3 regions of the Brucella anthropi ATCC 49188 genome follow, and region 2 is predicted to be linked to each of the others. Evidence: riboswitches for the same ligand, from Rfam matches in the RefSeq annotation. Region 2 holds a riboswitch; each other region holds the start of a gene.

Region 1 (5,090 bases), on a different replicon from region 2:
TGGACCAGTGCTGGTGATGGTGTGCACTGCTTTTCGCCGGAAGGGGCGCTTCTCGGCAAGATCAGGACGCCGCAAACGGTCGCCAATGTGACTTTCGGCGGTCCACGCCGCAATCGGCTGTTCATCACAGCAACGAAGTCGCTTTATGCGGTCTATCTCACCGTCACCGGTGCCCAATATCCTTGATAAAACAACGGCGGCTTTCCAAAACGAAAAGCCGCCGCTCTTTATAAGTATAATAATTCATTGAAAAAACTGCATTCGCCGCAAGTCGCATTCATGCGAACCTGCCAATAAGGTTTCTTTATTTAAAACGGATCTTCCCGGCCCAAAAACCGGAGCGACCCGCATATCAGAACCGTGAATGACGGAACAAATCAAAGAATGATCTCTTCTGTCCTTCAGCCTGCACTCAGCAAGAAAGGCCGCAGCCTTACAAGTGAATGCATGCCCTGATGCGCTGAGGTTGTATAGCGCAACCGTCAACGCGATGGAAACAGTTTGTCAACAAAATCACTCACATTACTGTGAGTAAACTCTGAAAAAGCTACAACTTTTCATGATGTTACCCGAAATCATCAATCTTAATATTAGTAATACCTATTTCATGATCCTATTTATTTCCCGTTTATTAGAAGTACCGCAGCAACCGAAACAATGACTTGCAGCCTGACCGATCATGCAGAATGTCTGAGTTCCAACGGGCGCTGGCCCGGAGCACGATAGCGGATGTGACAGCCGCTGATGCCCTGATATTCGACGTCGACATCGACACCGAAGACTTCGGCGATGCGCTCTGCCCGCAACACCTCTCGCGGTGTGCCGAGCGCGACGAGATTGCCCTTGTCCATCACCGCGATTCGGTCGCAGAACATCGCGGCATGGTTCAGGTCATGCAAGGCGGCCACGACTGTCAGTTTTTGGCGGCTGACAAGATCAAGCAACCCGATCTGGTGCCCGATATCGAGATGATTGGTCGGTTCGTCCAGAAGCAAAATCCGCGGCTCCTGCGCCAGGGCGCGCGCTATATGCAGGCGCTGCCGCTCTCCGCCGGAAAGCGTGTGCCAATAGCGGTCAGCCAGATGGACCATATCGACATTGACCAGCGCCTGGTCAACGATTGCATCGTCTTCCGCCGACCATGGCGACAGGGCCCCAAGATAGGGCGTTCGCCCGAGTTCGACCGCCTGACGCGCCGTAATGCGCTCGGTTGTTCCCGCCTGTTGCTCGACCAGCGCCAGTTGGCGCGCAATCTCGCGACGACTAAAACTGTCGATGGATGCACCGCAGAGGTTCACTTCGCCAACGCGGCATCTACGAACACCGGAAAGCAAAGACAGAAAGCTGGTCTTTCCCGAACCATTCGGCCCTATGATGCCAAGAAACTCACCTTCCGCCACTTCCAGCGAAACATCGCGCAAGATTTCGACACTGCCCGTCGACCAGCCGATATTGCATGCTGAGAGGATCATGACGACGCCCTCCTTTGTCCAAGCAACAGGGCGAAGGCCGGCGCACCGAACAACGCCGTGATAACCCCGATCGGCAGAACCTGACCCGGAATAATGATACGCGACAGAATATCCGCAACGATCATGAAGATTGCTCCGATAAGGGCCGCCGCGGGCAACAACCTGCCGTGCCGAACTCCGACCACCATTCGCGCCGCATGGGGAATGACGAGGCCTATGAAGCCGACAGAGCCGACGATGGAAACCATGACCGCCGTCATCATGGCGCTGACGCCGATCAGCACCGCGTAGACGCGGCGCACCGGTATGCCGAGAGAAGCTGCGGATTCCGTTCCGAAGGTGAAGGCATCGAGCGCACGCGCATGCCACAGACAGATGGCAAGACCGATCAAACAGGCAGGCAAAGCGAGTGTTACGTCCGGCCAGCGCACGCCGGAAAGGTTGCCAAGGAGCCAGAACATGATACCGCGCGCCTGTTCGGCATTTGCTGCTTTGGTGACGATGAATGACGTCAACGCGTTGAAAAGCTGTGAACCGGCAATACCCGCCAGAATGATAGCGCTGCTGCCTCGCCCCGCCCGCAGCGCCAGCAGGGACACGAGACAGAAAGCAACAATAGCGCCAATGAACGCACCCAGCGAGAGTGTCAGCACGCCAGCGCCGATGCCAAGAATGGCAACGGCGACGGCTCCAGTCGAAGCGCCGGCGGAAATGCCCAGAATGTAAGGATCGGCGAGCGAGTTTCGGAGCAGCGACTGCAGAATGACGCCGGATATTGCGAGAGACGCGCCGCAACATGCAGCGATAACCGCACGGCTGAGGCGATAGCTCCAGACAATCCCTTCATCGATGGGTTCGAGCGGATATCCGGCATTCCACACCCGATTGGCTACGGTTTTCGCAACCACATCGAGTGGTATCGCCGTTTCGCCTATCGCCGCTCCGAGCCAAAGGGCAAGAAGAAGCAGGACAAGCGAAAAGGCCAGGAAGAACACGCCGGAGCGGGTCCTTCCCTTCTGTTTGAAGCCTGTTGTCGCTACCCGCGCCGTCACTTGTTCAGGCCCGAGGCGGCGATATCGGCTGCAAGTGTTTCGATGCCTTCGATCACGCGAAGCGACGTGCTCATCGACTGCGCATCCATGTCGAAGACATGCTTGCCCTTAACCGCAGGCATCAGCTTCGTGACCGCATCGTTCTCGAGAAACTGGTGCTTGACGGCAATGTCGTCAGCCGGATAGCGGCGGCGATCCAGCTTTGCAGCCACGATCATCGAAGGGTTCGATTTCGCAATCGTTTCCCATCCGACCGTCGGCCATTCTTCCTCGCTGTTGATCACATTCTTGATGCCGAGTGCCGAAAGAATATAGGCGGGTGCGCCGAACTTGCCTGCGACGTAAGGATCGGCATCGACCTGCGTGCTGGAGAACCAGACAACGGCAGACAGCTTGCCGCCAGCAGACCCAATTTTTTCGCGCGCGGCCGCTTCGCGCGCCTTCAGGTCGGCGACGAGTTTCTCGCCGCGATCCTGCACATTGAAGATTTCCGCCAGTTCGGTGATTTCCTGATAGACGATATCCATCTTGAAGGCTGCCGTACGAACACCGTCGCCACCGCCGGAATTGTCCTTGCCAACGCAATCGGAAGGCGATGTATAGGCCGGAATGCCCAGTTCCTCGAATTGTTCAGGCTTCGCAACAATGCCGGTCGGGCCGACATGCCACTGAAAATCCGCCGTTACGATATCCGGCTTCTGCGCCAGAACGCTTTCGAAGCTCGGATCGTTATCGGCGAGCCGCTTTACCTTGGCATTCACCTCCTCAAAACCTTTGAGAACAGGCCCGAACCACACTGCCGTGCCGACGACCCTGTCGCTGAGACCAAGGCTGTAAAGAATTTCTGCGCTGCTCTGGCCGACCGCAACCGCGCGGCTCGGTGCCTGCTTGAAGGTAACGTCACGACCGCAATTTTTCAGCGTCAGCGGATATTGCGTTTCCGCTGCCTGTGCAGCCAAACCGCCTGCGAGAAATGCAACCGCACAGAGGGCGGCGCGAAACGGCATCTTGCCGAGAATATTCATGAAAGTCCCCGAAATGATGAGAAAAAGACGCCCTGTCAGCTGGCGGAAAAAATCCGATACGGAAGACGGACAGGCATATCCGGGGACATGTCGAAATCATGCGATGACGATGGAAGGATGCGTCCTGCGACGCGGAAATCTGTCATAACCGGCTCCTGCTCCGGGCATCCCCGCCCGTGACAATGGACAACACTAAACGGCAGGTCTCCTGGCTCACGAATATCTGCTGTTCATCTGCCTTCCCGCGCTTCTCCGGCACAGTGGCATGACGCTTTCAACGTCACGAGGATGAACGGCAATCCGCTTACAGTTGCGGGGGCAGCCACGGTCTTGGCCCCTTTTCGGGTCGTCCTCACCGTGTTCCCTATTAATCCCCTTCGCTCTCGGTCGGGGAACCGTCGTTACACTATTACGTTGACCCGATGTCGCCGTCAAGCAGGTCTCGATGGCTATTTCCAACGCACGGTTTTCAAGCGATTCGAAAGCCCGTTATTTAAATTGCGGCCAAACTATCGTCGCATGCGCTGGCCTATTGAATTTGTTTTCGCTAATCTCCATGTAGTTTTCTCCCGCTAGAGGAGCGGGACTTTGGGGAGGTCCGCCGGGAGGCGGCATACATTCTATTTGGGAGGACATATGCGTAGATTTATTCTGGCCCTGACGTCGGTAGCGGCGTTGGCTATGGCAGGCTCTGCTTCCGCAGAAGACTACAAGGTGCTGGCGCCTGCGGCTCCGGGCGGCGGCTGGGACCAGACGGCGCGCACGATGCAGAGCGCGCTTCAGGACGAAAAGATTTCCGGCAGCGTGCAGGTCATCAACGTTCCGGGCGCTGGTGGCACTATCGGCCTTGCCCAGTTCGTGAACCAGAACAAGGGCGACCCGAGCCAACTCATCGTCGGTGGCTATGTCATGGTCGGCGCTATCCTGACCAACAAATCGCCGGTTACGCTCGACGCCATCACGCCGATTGCACGCCTCACCGGTGAATATGAAGCCATCGTCGTGCCTGCTTCTTCCGACATCCAGAACCTTGGCGACCTTGCGGCAAAGCTGAAGGCTGATCCAGGCTCCGTTTCGTGGGGCGGCGGTTCTGCGGGCGGCACCGATCACATCACCGCTGGCCTCTTTGCCAAGGCAGCAGGCGTCGACCCGACCAAGGTCAATTACATCGCCTTCTCGGGCGGCGGCGAAGCACTGGCAGCCATTCTCGGCAATCAGGTAACCGTCGGCATTTCCGGCTATGGCGAATTCGACGCCCAGATCAAAGCCGGTACGCTGCGCATCATTGGCATTTCGAGCGACGAGCGCGTGGAAGGCATCGACGCACCGACCTTCAAGGAAGGTGGCGTGGACGTTTCTATCCAGAACTGGCGCATGGTGGCCGCTGCTCCCGGCATCACTGCCGAACAGGAAGCTGCCATCAATGCCGATATCGAGAAAATGGTGAAGTCGGAATCCTGGCAGAAGGCTCTGAAAGACAAGGGCTGGGCGGATACTTATCTCGCCGGCCCGGCGTTTAAGGAGCAGCTTGCCAAGGACGT
Region 2 (5,090 bases):
CTGGAACTCCACGCCAAATTGTTCGATATGGCGCCGGATCTGACCGAACGCCGTATCAAGGAATTGACCGAACGCTTTGATCTCATTGAGGTCATGGATTCCTTACCCGATGCCTTGCCGCTCGGCATCCGCCAGCGCCTGTCACTGGCTGTGGCTTTGATCCATTCACCTGATATTCTCATTCTCGATGAGCCGACATCGGGTGTGGACCCGGTCGCTCGTGATGCTTTCTGGCAAATCCTCGCTGATTTGTCGCGCAAGGACAATGTGACGATTTTCGTCTCCACCCATTTCATGAACGAAGCGGAGCTTTGTGACCGGATTTCACTGATGCATGCGGGCAAGGTGCTGATCAGCGATACGCCGAAGGCGATTACCAAGAGTCGCAATGCTGAAACTCTGGAGGAAGCCTTCGTCGCATATCTGCAGGACGCTATTGGCGAGACAGAACAGTCAGCGCCATTGCCGGTAGCCAATTCAGATCAAATGGGAGAGGTAGGCGAAACACACCCAAAGAAGACTCCAGGCTGGTTGCCAGACCTGCGGCGAATGCTGGCTTACACACGACGTGAGGCTTTGGAACTGAAGCGTGATCCGATCCGCGCAACGCTGGCTATTCTGGGTAGCGTTATCCTGATGTTCGTTATTGGTTACGGTATTAACCTGGATGTCGAGGATCTGAAGTTCGCCGTGCTTGATCGTGACGATACGACGATCAGCCGCGATTACACGCAGCAGATTGCAGGCTCGCGATATTTTTCTGAACAGGCTCCCATAACCGATTATGATGATCTGGACCGGCGAATGCGCGATGGAGAGATCAGTCTGGCTATCGAGATACCGCCGAATTTCGGCGCAAATGTCATGCGCGGCCGCCCGGTGGAAGTTGCTGCCTGGATTGACGGTGCGATGCCCACTCGTGCCGAGACGATCAAAGGCTATGTTCAAGGCATGCACGCCAACTGGCTGACGCAAAAAGCCCGCGAGCTTTATGGCAATGCGGCGAATGTTGGCAGTTTCAACCTGGAGATACGCTACCGTTATAATCCAGATGTGCAAAGCCTCGTAGCGATGGTGCCGGCAGTGATTCCGCTACTGCTTCTCATGATCCCTTCGATGCTGGCAGTGTTGAGCGTGGTTCGGGAAAAGGAACTGGGGTCGATCATCAATTTTTACGTGACGCCGGTGACGAAATTCGAGTTTTTGTTCGGCAAGCAGTTGCCCTATATCGGGCTGGCATTTTTGAATTTCCTGATGCTGACAGCCTTTGCGGTGTTTATTTTCCGGGTGCCGTTCACAGGGAGTTTTCCGACTTATGCGCTGGCGGCGCTGCTCTATGTCACAATTGCGACCGGCATGGGGTTGGTGCTGTCCACCTTCATGAACAGCCAGATTGCAGCGATCTTCGGAACGGCACTTCTGACACTCATTCCGGCTGTGCAATATTCCGGTATCATTGACCCCGTATCGTCGCTGCAAGGTGCGGGCGCGTTCATCGGTAAAATCTATCCCGCGACTTATTTTGTGACCATTTCTCGCGGGGTTTTCTCCAAGGCACTGGGTTTTGTCGATCTGGCAGGTTCGTTTTTGCCGTTGTTAATCGCGGTGCCGGTTCTCATGGCGCTCGCTATCGTTCTTCTCAAGAAACAGGCGAGCTAAGATGCGGATATCTAACATATTCCAGCTTGGAGTGAAGGAACTGCGTGGTTTGGCGCGCGATCCGATGCTGCTGATCCTGATTGTCTATGCCTTTACGCTTGCGATCTATACGGCATCGAAAGCAATGCCCGAAACCCTCAACAATGCGGCGATAGCGATTGTCGACGAAGATCAGTCGCCGGTTTCGAGCCGGATCACGACGGCATTTTATCCGCCATATTTCGTGCCTCCGAAGCTGATTTCATCCTATGAAATGGATGCCCGGATGGATGAGGGGCTTGATACTTTCGCACTGAACATACCGCCGAATTTCCAGCGTGATCTTCTGGCGGGTCGTTCGCCGACAATTCAGCTCAATGTCGATGCAACCCGAATGAGCCAGGCCTTTACCGGTGGCGGCTATGTGCAGTCGATTGTGTCGAGCGAGGTAAGCGAATTCCTCAATCGCTATCGCGGTAGCGCACAAACGCCGGTTGAACTCAATCTCAGAGCGAGATTCAATCAGGATTTGAACAAGGGCTGGTTTGGTGCGATCAACAATGTGATTTCATCGGTTACGATGCTATCGATCATCCTGACGGGCGCGGCGCTCATTCGGGAACGCGAACACGGAACCATAGAGCATCTATTGGTAATGCCCGTGACGCCGGTTGAAATCATGGTCAGCAAGATTTGGTCCATGGGGCTTGTCGTGCTGGTTGCTTCTGCATTCGCATTGGTCTTCGTGGTACAGGGGCTGCTTGCCGTTCCTATCTATGGGTCGGTGTCGCTGTTTCTCGTTGGTGCTGCGCTCCAGCTCTTCGCAACGACCAGCCTTGGTATTTTTCTGGCTACGGCGGCCGGTTCGATGCCGCAGTTCGGAATGTTGCTCATGCTGGTGCTTTTGCCTTTGCAGGTGCTTTCGGGAGGGACAACACCTCGCGAAAGCATGCCTGAAATCATCCAGACAATCATGCTGGCAGCGCCGAATACGCATTTCGTCATATTGGCCCAATCGATCCTGTTTCGCGGAGCAGGGCTGGGTGTCGTCTGGCCGCAATTTCTGGCGCTGATCGTCATTGGCTCTGTGCTGTTCTACTTCGCGCTTCAGCGTTTCCGTGCGTTCCTGCGATAGGAAAATTCTTTAAAATCAGGAGGCTGAATCCATTCCCTGCGAATGTGATTCAGTTTTCTGTGCCGGATTGTGCTTTAGTGGAGTTGCGAATCCTTAACCATGTTGCTATCGCAATTCTCAGGAAACGGTTCCGCTGTTCAGGCGGATGAAAAGGGAACACGGTGAAGCCATCCTGGTTGATGCCGCGACTGCCCCCGCAACTGTAACCGGAGAGCTATCCTCCACAGCCGTGCAAGCGGTAAAAGCCACTGAGAGCAGTCGATGCACTCGGGAAGGCGGAGGGAAAGCGACGACCCGGAAGTCAGGAGACCTGCCGTATCCGGTCACCCATGCATGGATACGGGGTGTGTCCAGGCGCGGCTGTCCGTGGCGGTGACATTGTTGAAATGTTGCCGTCAGGGAGAAGGGCCTTCAGTGCCACTATCACTTCAACCTGCGGTGCGAGGAAAAGCCGGTATCGTTCTTCGGTTCGGCGGGTTGAGGGAAAATGCATCTTTTGAAATCATCTGTTTTATTGGTATCGGCCAGCGTTCTTGCGCTGCCGTCCACGACGCTTGCTCAAAGTCTGCCGAATAGTGCTGACAGTGTCGTCCTCGATACAATCGTGGTTACACCATTGCGCCGCGCGTCTTCGCTGCAGCGCTCGACCTCATCTGTAACGGTTATCGATTCAGCCGATATCGAACGGTCGGCTGCTCCCGATCTCCAATCGTTGCTGAAGTCCTATAGCGGTATCTCCATAAAGACGAACGGCGGGCAGGGCTCGTCGTCGGACATTTACATGCGTGGCATGTCTTCCAAGCAGACGGTTGTTCTCATCAATGGTGTGCGCACGGCGTCGGCGACAACCGGAGCAACTGCGCTTGCGAACATTCCTCTGAGTTCCATCGACCGTGTTGAAATTGCCAAGGGCTCTCATTCTGCGCAATACGGCGCCGATGCCATGGGCGGGGTGATCAATATCATCACCAAGCAAGGCGGAGCCTGCGGTGCTCGCTCCTGGTGCGGCAGTCTTTCTACCGGTGTCAGCCATCCATGGGGTGGATATGCTTCCGGGACCATACAGGGAAGAAGCAATGATGGTGTTGACTATGCCTTTGGTGCGGCCATAACCGGCACGCAAGGATATGACTTCACCACATCGGATGCCTATGGCCACGAACCGGATCGCGATGGATTCTTGCAGGGCTCATTCAACTTTGCGCTGTCGAAGGATTTCGACTGGGGCAAAATTTATGCGGACGGTCTCCTTAGCCGAGGGCGCAATCAGTATGATGCCAAGGCACCATCACCGAACCAGGCCGATAGTACCGCATTTACCGGCAAGATCGGAACACGCATCGATCATACTGCGGATTGGTCATCGACGCTGGAATTCAGCACCGGTATCGACAACAGCCGTAACTTCAGGAAAGGCGTGAGCGGTTCGGACCGGTTTGAAACCAAGCGTTATGGCGTTTTTGCCTCGACCGAGAAGAGTTTCGACACCGGCACGGTCAACCACACCGTGACCGCTGGTGTGGAAGCCTATCGCGAGGAGATCAACACCACCGTTGCTTATGATGAAACCAGCCGCGATCTGGCTGCTGTATTTGGTCAGTATTCGCTGGAGTATGAGGCGCTGCGCTTCGATGGCGGGCTGCGTTACGACCATAATGGGCAGTTCGGCGATGTCGTGACCTACAATCTCGGTACGAGTTATGAAGTTCTGCCGGACCTTGTTTTGCGGTCATCCTACGCCACGGGTTTTAGGGCGCCGACTTTCAACGAGCTTTATTATCCAGGCTTCGCCAATCCTGATTTGCAGCCGGAAAAGTCCCGATCATATGAAATCGGCTTGAACTGGCAGGCTACGGCTTCGACAAGCCTTGATATGGCATTCTATCAGACATGGTTGCGCGATGCGATTATGAGCACTGCGCCAACCTATCTGCCTTACAATGTCGCAAGTGCAAGGGTTACAGGCTTCGAAGCTACGCTGGCGCATCGTTTTGATGATCGCTGGGGCGTCAAGGGTTCTATCGACCTGAAGCAGCCAATTGATGAGGATACGGAAAAGGATCTTCCTTATCGTGAACGTTTCAAGGCTGCGGCGGAGGTCAATTTCACGCCGATTGAACAGCTCGATCTGACTGCAAGAGTGATCTATGGCGGTTCGCGTTATGCTGATGCTGCGAACAGCAAGAAACTCGGAGACTATGTGACTGCTGATTTCGTGGCAGTCTATTCCATCGACAAGCAATCGCAGTTGAAGTTCTCGGTGGAGAATATCTTTGACAAGGACTATCAGACCAGCTCTGGCTATATTGCGCCGGGG
Region 3 (5,090 bases), on a different replicon from region 2:
CGGTCTCCACGGTTCATTTCTATGAAACCAAGGGCCTGATCGAAGGCTGGCGTACGGAAGGAAACCAGCGTCGCTATCACCGCGCTGTGCTGCGCCGCATCGCCATTATCAAGATCGCGCAGCGCGCGGGCATCCCTCTGGTGATCATTCGTGAGGCCTTGGCGGATCTTCCGCACGATCACGTGCCAACGGTAGAAGACTGGCGGCGGTTTTCTGAAGCCTGGAAAGATATGCTTCAGGAACGTATCGACAGTCTGATGCAGCTTCGCGACCAGATAACGAGCTGCATCGGCTGCGGTTGTCTCTCGCTTTCCGAATGTCCGTTGCGAAATCCCGATGATGTCCTTGGACAACAGGGCGCTGGTCCCAGAAGGTTGATGGTCAAGTCCGGCAACCACACCTAATCGCACAGGGCCTGCATTGAGCCTTCTTTGACCGCAAATAGAGCACGTGGTGTGCTGCATCAGGTCTTTTCGCTGCGGTCTCGGTGCCGCGAAATTCATAATCGTCGTTATAGCAGCCATTCCATCGCGCAAAGTCTAAAGTGCTAGACGCATGGATCGGCCTGCCTGTACCTTACCTGTCGTCTGATCGATAGGCAGGGAGGGCCTCGCATGGACGTGACGATCATAACGGGAGCATCGGATGGGATCGGTGCCGAAACTGCACGGCAGATTGCCCGGCGTGACCGTGCCAATGCTGCTCTGGTGCTTGCTGCGCGCAATGTTGAAAAGCTGGAAAATCTGGCCATCGAATTGCGGCAACTGGGCAGTTCTGTTCTCGTGGTACCAACCGATGTGAAAGATCGTACAGCCTGTATCGATCTTATCAATAAAACCGTTTCCGCTTTCGGTTGTATCGACACTTTGATTGTGAATGCAGGCATGTCGGCCCACGCCAATTTTGCTGAGATCAAACCAGATGATCTCAACTGGATGCATGATCTGATGGAGTTGAATTACTGGGGTAGCGTCTGGCCCATTCATGCAGCACTTCCGTATCTTGCCGCCAGCAAGGGACGGATCGTGGCTGTGTCTTCTGTTGCCGGATTGATCGGTGTGCCGGGGCGCACTGCCTATAGCGGAACGAAGTTCGCTCTTTCGGGTTTTTGCGAGGCGCTTCGCGCGGAACTGGAACCAAGCGGTATATCCATTACCATCGTCTATCCGGGCGTCGTCAAAACCGACATTCGCAAGGTGGGTTACAGCGCAAGCGGCGGTGCGCTGGGAACAAGTGGTGTGCGCGAAGATGACATGATGCCCGTCGAGGAAGCTGTGCGGCTGATGCTGGAAGGCGTGCAGGCTCGCAAGCGTGAAGTGTTGATGACACGCCAGATGCGATTCGGGCGCTGGTTGAAACTGATTGCCCCCTCAATGGTGGATCGCATGGCCCTCAAGGCCATCAAACCGGAGTTCAGACCGAAACCGATTAAGCCAGCTGGGTGAAGAACGCTTCGTTCATTCCACGCTTTGCGGCCAACTATCTATTGACGAGTTTTTAACTTCGACTACTATATATAGTGTTCTAGGTTCTTTCGATTCGTTGGGTCGAAAGCTAAGACGGGAATCCGGTGCGTTTCATCCATGACGGATGCGGCAATGCCGGAGCTGCCCCCGCAACTGTAAGCGGAGAGTTCTGTCCATCACGTCACTGGCTTTGGCTGGGAAGGCGGACAGAATGTTGATCCGTGAGCCAGGAGACCTGCCTTGAACGAGTACGTCCACGGGCGGGGTGTCCGGTTGGCGCGCAATCTTGTGTGGCAAATCGTTGCCTTACGGGTTGCTGCCCCGAACTTCCCGCTCATAGCTTCGGGGTGAAGTCCATGTCCAGTTTATTCAGTTTCGGTTCCGATCCTCCCTTCGAGGCATAGTTTGTGTGGTCAGGCTGCTTGTTCGTGCGGCTGGCCGATCCCGTATCTCATGTCTTTCGACGCGCATTTTGCGATGCGCGAACGGCTCTTTGCGTCTCCTATCGAGAGTATTCCAGTTTAAACCGGACCGTTGGAAATACTCTATCTCTTTGTTTTTATGCATGTCTTAACCCCAAAACCGGTTCCCACTTTTGGGAGACATGCTCCAGTGAGGAAAAAATGAACGTCACCGTTTACAGCAAACCCGCCTGCGTCCAGTGCACGGCCACCACGCGCGCCCTCGACCGCCAGGGTATCGAATATGAAGTCATCGATATCTCCGCCGATGCCGATGCTTTCCATCTCGTTCAAGACATGGGTTATCGCCAGGTGCCGGTGGTTGTGGCAGGTGAATCCCATTGGGCGGGCTTCCGGCCCGATATGATCAGCGCTCTCGCCTGAGGGCTATGGTCACATGAGCCTGATCGTCTATTTCTCCAGCCGGTCGGAAAATACACACCGGTTTGTCGAGCGGCTTGGAATGCGGTCGAACCGTATCCCGATGGACGGTTCAGGCGGATTGCAGGTGCGCGAGCCATTCGTGATCGTGACGCCCACATATGGTGGCGGCGGCTCCAAGGGCGCTGTCCCCAAGCCTGTGATCCGCTTTCTCAACGATGAGAGCAACCGCTCTTTCATCCGCGGCGTGATTGCCGCGGGAAACAGCAATTTCGGCGAGGCTTTCTGTATCGCCGGCAACATTATCTCCGCCAAATGTCAGGTTCCCTATCTCTACCGCTTCGAGCTTCTGGGAACCGATGAGGACATTGGCAATGTCAAGAACGGGATGGAACGATTTTGGACACGGCAGACACGACCTTGATCCGAGAGCGCGAGGCACAGCCAGTGGCGCAGGATGCGCCTCAAGCTGTAACTTCCAACAGCAGTAAACCGTCAAAATCCTTGGACGGGCTGGATTATCACGCGCTCAACGCGATGCTGAACCTTTACGATGACGAGGGAAAAATCCAGCTTGACCGCGACCGGCAGGCTGCGCGCCAATATTTCCTCCAGCACGTGAACCAGAACACGGTCTTTTTCCATAACTTGCGGGAAAAGATCGATTATCTGGTGACCGAAGGCTATTACGAGCAAGAGGTACTGGATCAGTATTCCTTCAATTTCGTGCGCGATCTTTTCGACGAAGCCTATGCGAAGAAATTCCGGTTTCCGACCTTTCTCGGCGCGTTCAAATATTACACCAGCTATACGCTGAAAACCTTCGATGGAAAGCGCTATCTGGAGCGCTATGAAGACCGTGTCTGCATGGTAGCGCTGACGCTGGCGCGCGGCAATGAACAGCTGGCACGCAATCTGATGGAGGAGATCATTGCAGGCCGCTACCAACCTGCGACGCCGACTTTCCTCAATGCAGGCAAGAAGCAGCGCGGCGAGCTCGTTTCCTGTTTTCTGCTGCGGGTTGAAGACAATATGGAGTCCATCGGGCGCTCAATCAATTCGGCGTTGCAATTGTCGAAGCGGGGCGGCGGGGTGGCCTTGAGCCTTACCAATATTCGTGAGGCGGGCGCGCCTATCAAGCAGATTCAGAACCAGTCATCCGGCATCATTCCGGTGATGAAGCTTCTTGAGGATTCCTTTTCCTACGCCAATCAGCTTGGCGCGCGACAAGGTGCGGGCGCTGTCTATCTGCATGCGCATCACCCGGATATCATGCGCTTTCTGGATACGAAGCGCGAAAACGCCGACGAGAAAATCCGCATTAAAACCTTGTCGCTTGGTGTGGTCATTCCAGACATTACCTTCGAACTCGCAAAGAACAACGAGGATATGTACCTCTTCTCGCCTTATGACGTGGAGCGGGTCTACGGTGTGCCACTGACCGAGATTTCGATCACCGAAAAATATCGGGAATTGGTCGATGATGCGCGCATTACCAAGAAGAAGATCAATGCACGCGAGTTCTTTCAGGTGCTGGCGGAAATCCAGTTCGAGTCCGGTTATCCCTATATCATGTTCGAGGACACGGTGAACCGCGCCAATCCGATTGACGGGCGCATCACCATGAGCAATCTCTGTTCGGAAATCCTCCAGGTGAGTGAGGCGAGCATCTTCGGCGAAGACCTTTCCTATGATCATCTTGGCAAAGATATTTCGTGTAATCTGGGTTCGCTCAACATTGCATCGGCAATGGACTCGTCCGATTTCGGCAAGACCATCGAAACCTCCATCCGCGCTCTGACAGCAGTTTCCGATATGAGCCAAATCGGTTCCGTGCCGTCGGTCGCCCGAGGTAATGATGAAAGCCATGCCATCGGTCTCGGTCAGATGAATCTGCATGGTTATCTCGCCCGCGAGCGGATTTATTACGGCTCGGAGGAGGGCGTCGATTTCACGAATATCTATTTCTATACGGTTACCTATCACGCGATCCGCGCATCGAACCTGATTGCAGTGGAAACGGGCAAGTCCTTTAAAGGTTTTGAGAAATCCAAATATGCAACGGGTGAATATTTCGCCAAATATACCGAGCAGCTTTGGGAACCAGCGACGCAAAAGGTTCGAGAAATTTTCGAAAAGGCTGGCATTGCGATTCCGACGCAGGATGACTGGCGCGATCTGAAAAATGCGGTGATGGAGGGCGGGCTTTATAACCAGAACCTTCAGGCCGTGCCGCCGACAGGCTCGATTTCCTACATCAATCATTCGACGTCATCGATTCATCCGATCGTGTCGAAGATTGAAATCCGCAAGGAGGGCAAGATCGGTCGCGTCTACTATCCGGCAGCGTTCATGACCAATGACAATCTCGATTACTATCAGGACGCCTATGAGATCGGGCCGGAGAAGATCATCGACACCTATGCGGCAGCAACACAGCACGTCGATCAGGGCCTGTCTCTGACATTGTTCTTCCGCGATACCGCAACGACACGCGATATCAACCGCGCACAGATCTACGCGTGGAAGAAGGGCATCAAGACCATCTACTACATTCGCCTGCGCCAGATGGCGCTCTCCGGCACGGAAGTGCAGGGTTGCGTTTCCTGCGCCCTCTGACCACTGGTGATGACCAATGAATATTCAAGTGAAAACCAAGAACCCGAAACCCGCCGCAGTGCGTGCGATCAACTGGAACCGGATAGAAGATGAGAAAGACCTTGAGGTCTGGAATCGTCTGACCGGCAATTTCTGGCTGCCGGAAAAAGTGCCGCTTTCCAAT

The links. A riboswitch is a leader RNA that binds a small molecule or an ion and turns the genes downstream of it on or off. The one in region 2 is predicted to bind cobalamin.
Region 1: another riboswitch for cobalamin. It lies ahead of OANT_RS20195 (ABC transporter substrate-binding protein); the one in region 2 lies ahead of OANT_RS09490 (TonB-dependent receptor domain-containing protein).
Region 3: another riboswitch for cobalamin. It lies ahead of nrdH (glutaredoxin-like protein NrdH); the one in region 2 lies ahead of OANT_RS09490 (TonB-dependent receptor domain-containing protein).

Annotation. Positions count from the first base shown of each region.
Region 1 is NC_009668.1:1,324,813-1,329,902, forward strand. Features, by position in the region: gene OANT_RS20180 (SMP-30/gluconolactonase/LRE family protein) at 1-186, shown strand, start outside; gene OANT_RS20185 (ABC transporter ATP-binding protein) at 678-1,472, opposite strand; gene OANT_RS20190 (FecCD family ABC transporter permease) at 1,469-2,524, opposite strand; gene OANT_RS20195 (ABC transporter substrate-binding protein) at 2,521-3,549, opposite strand; cobalamin riboswitch at 3,731-3,960, opposite strand; gene OANT_RS20200 (Bug family tripartite tricarboxylate transporter substrate binding protein) at 4,186-5,090, shown strand, end outside.
Region 2 is NC_009667.1:1,916,077-1,921,166, forward strand. Features, by position in the region: gene rbbA (ribosome-associated ATPase/putative transporter RbbA) at 1-1,659, shown strand, start outside; gene OANT_RS09485 (ABC transporter permease) at 1,661-2,773, shown strand; cobalamin riboswitch at 2,882-3,105, shown strand; gene OANT_RS09490 (TonB-dependent receptor domain-containing protein) at 3,261-5,090, shown strand, end outside.
Region 3 is NC_009668.1:249,351-254,440, forward strand. Features, by position in the region: gene soxR (redox-sensitive transcriptional activator SoxR) at 1-404, shown strand, start outside; gene OANT_RS15290 (SDR family oxidoreductase) at 615-1,445, shown strand; cobalamin riboswitch at 1,510-1,723, shown strand; gene nrdH (glutaredoxin-like protein NrdH) at 2,090-2,311, shown strand; gene nrdI (class Ib ribonucleoside-diphosphate reductase assembly flavoprotein NrdI) at 2,325-2,732, shown strand; gene nrdE (class 1b ribonucleoside-diphosphate reductase subunit alpha) at 2,708-4,927, shown strand; gene nrdF (class 1b ribonucleoside-diphosphate reductase subunit beta) at 4,944-5,090, shown strand, end outside.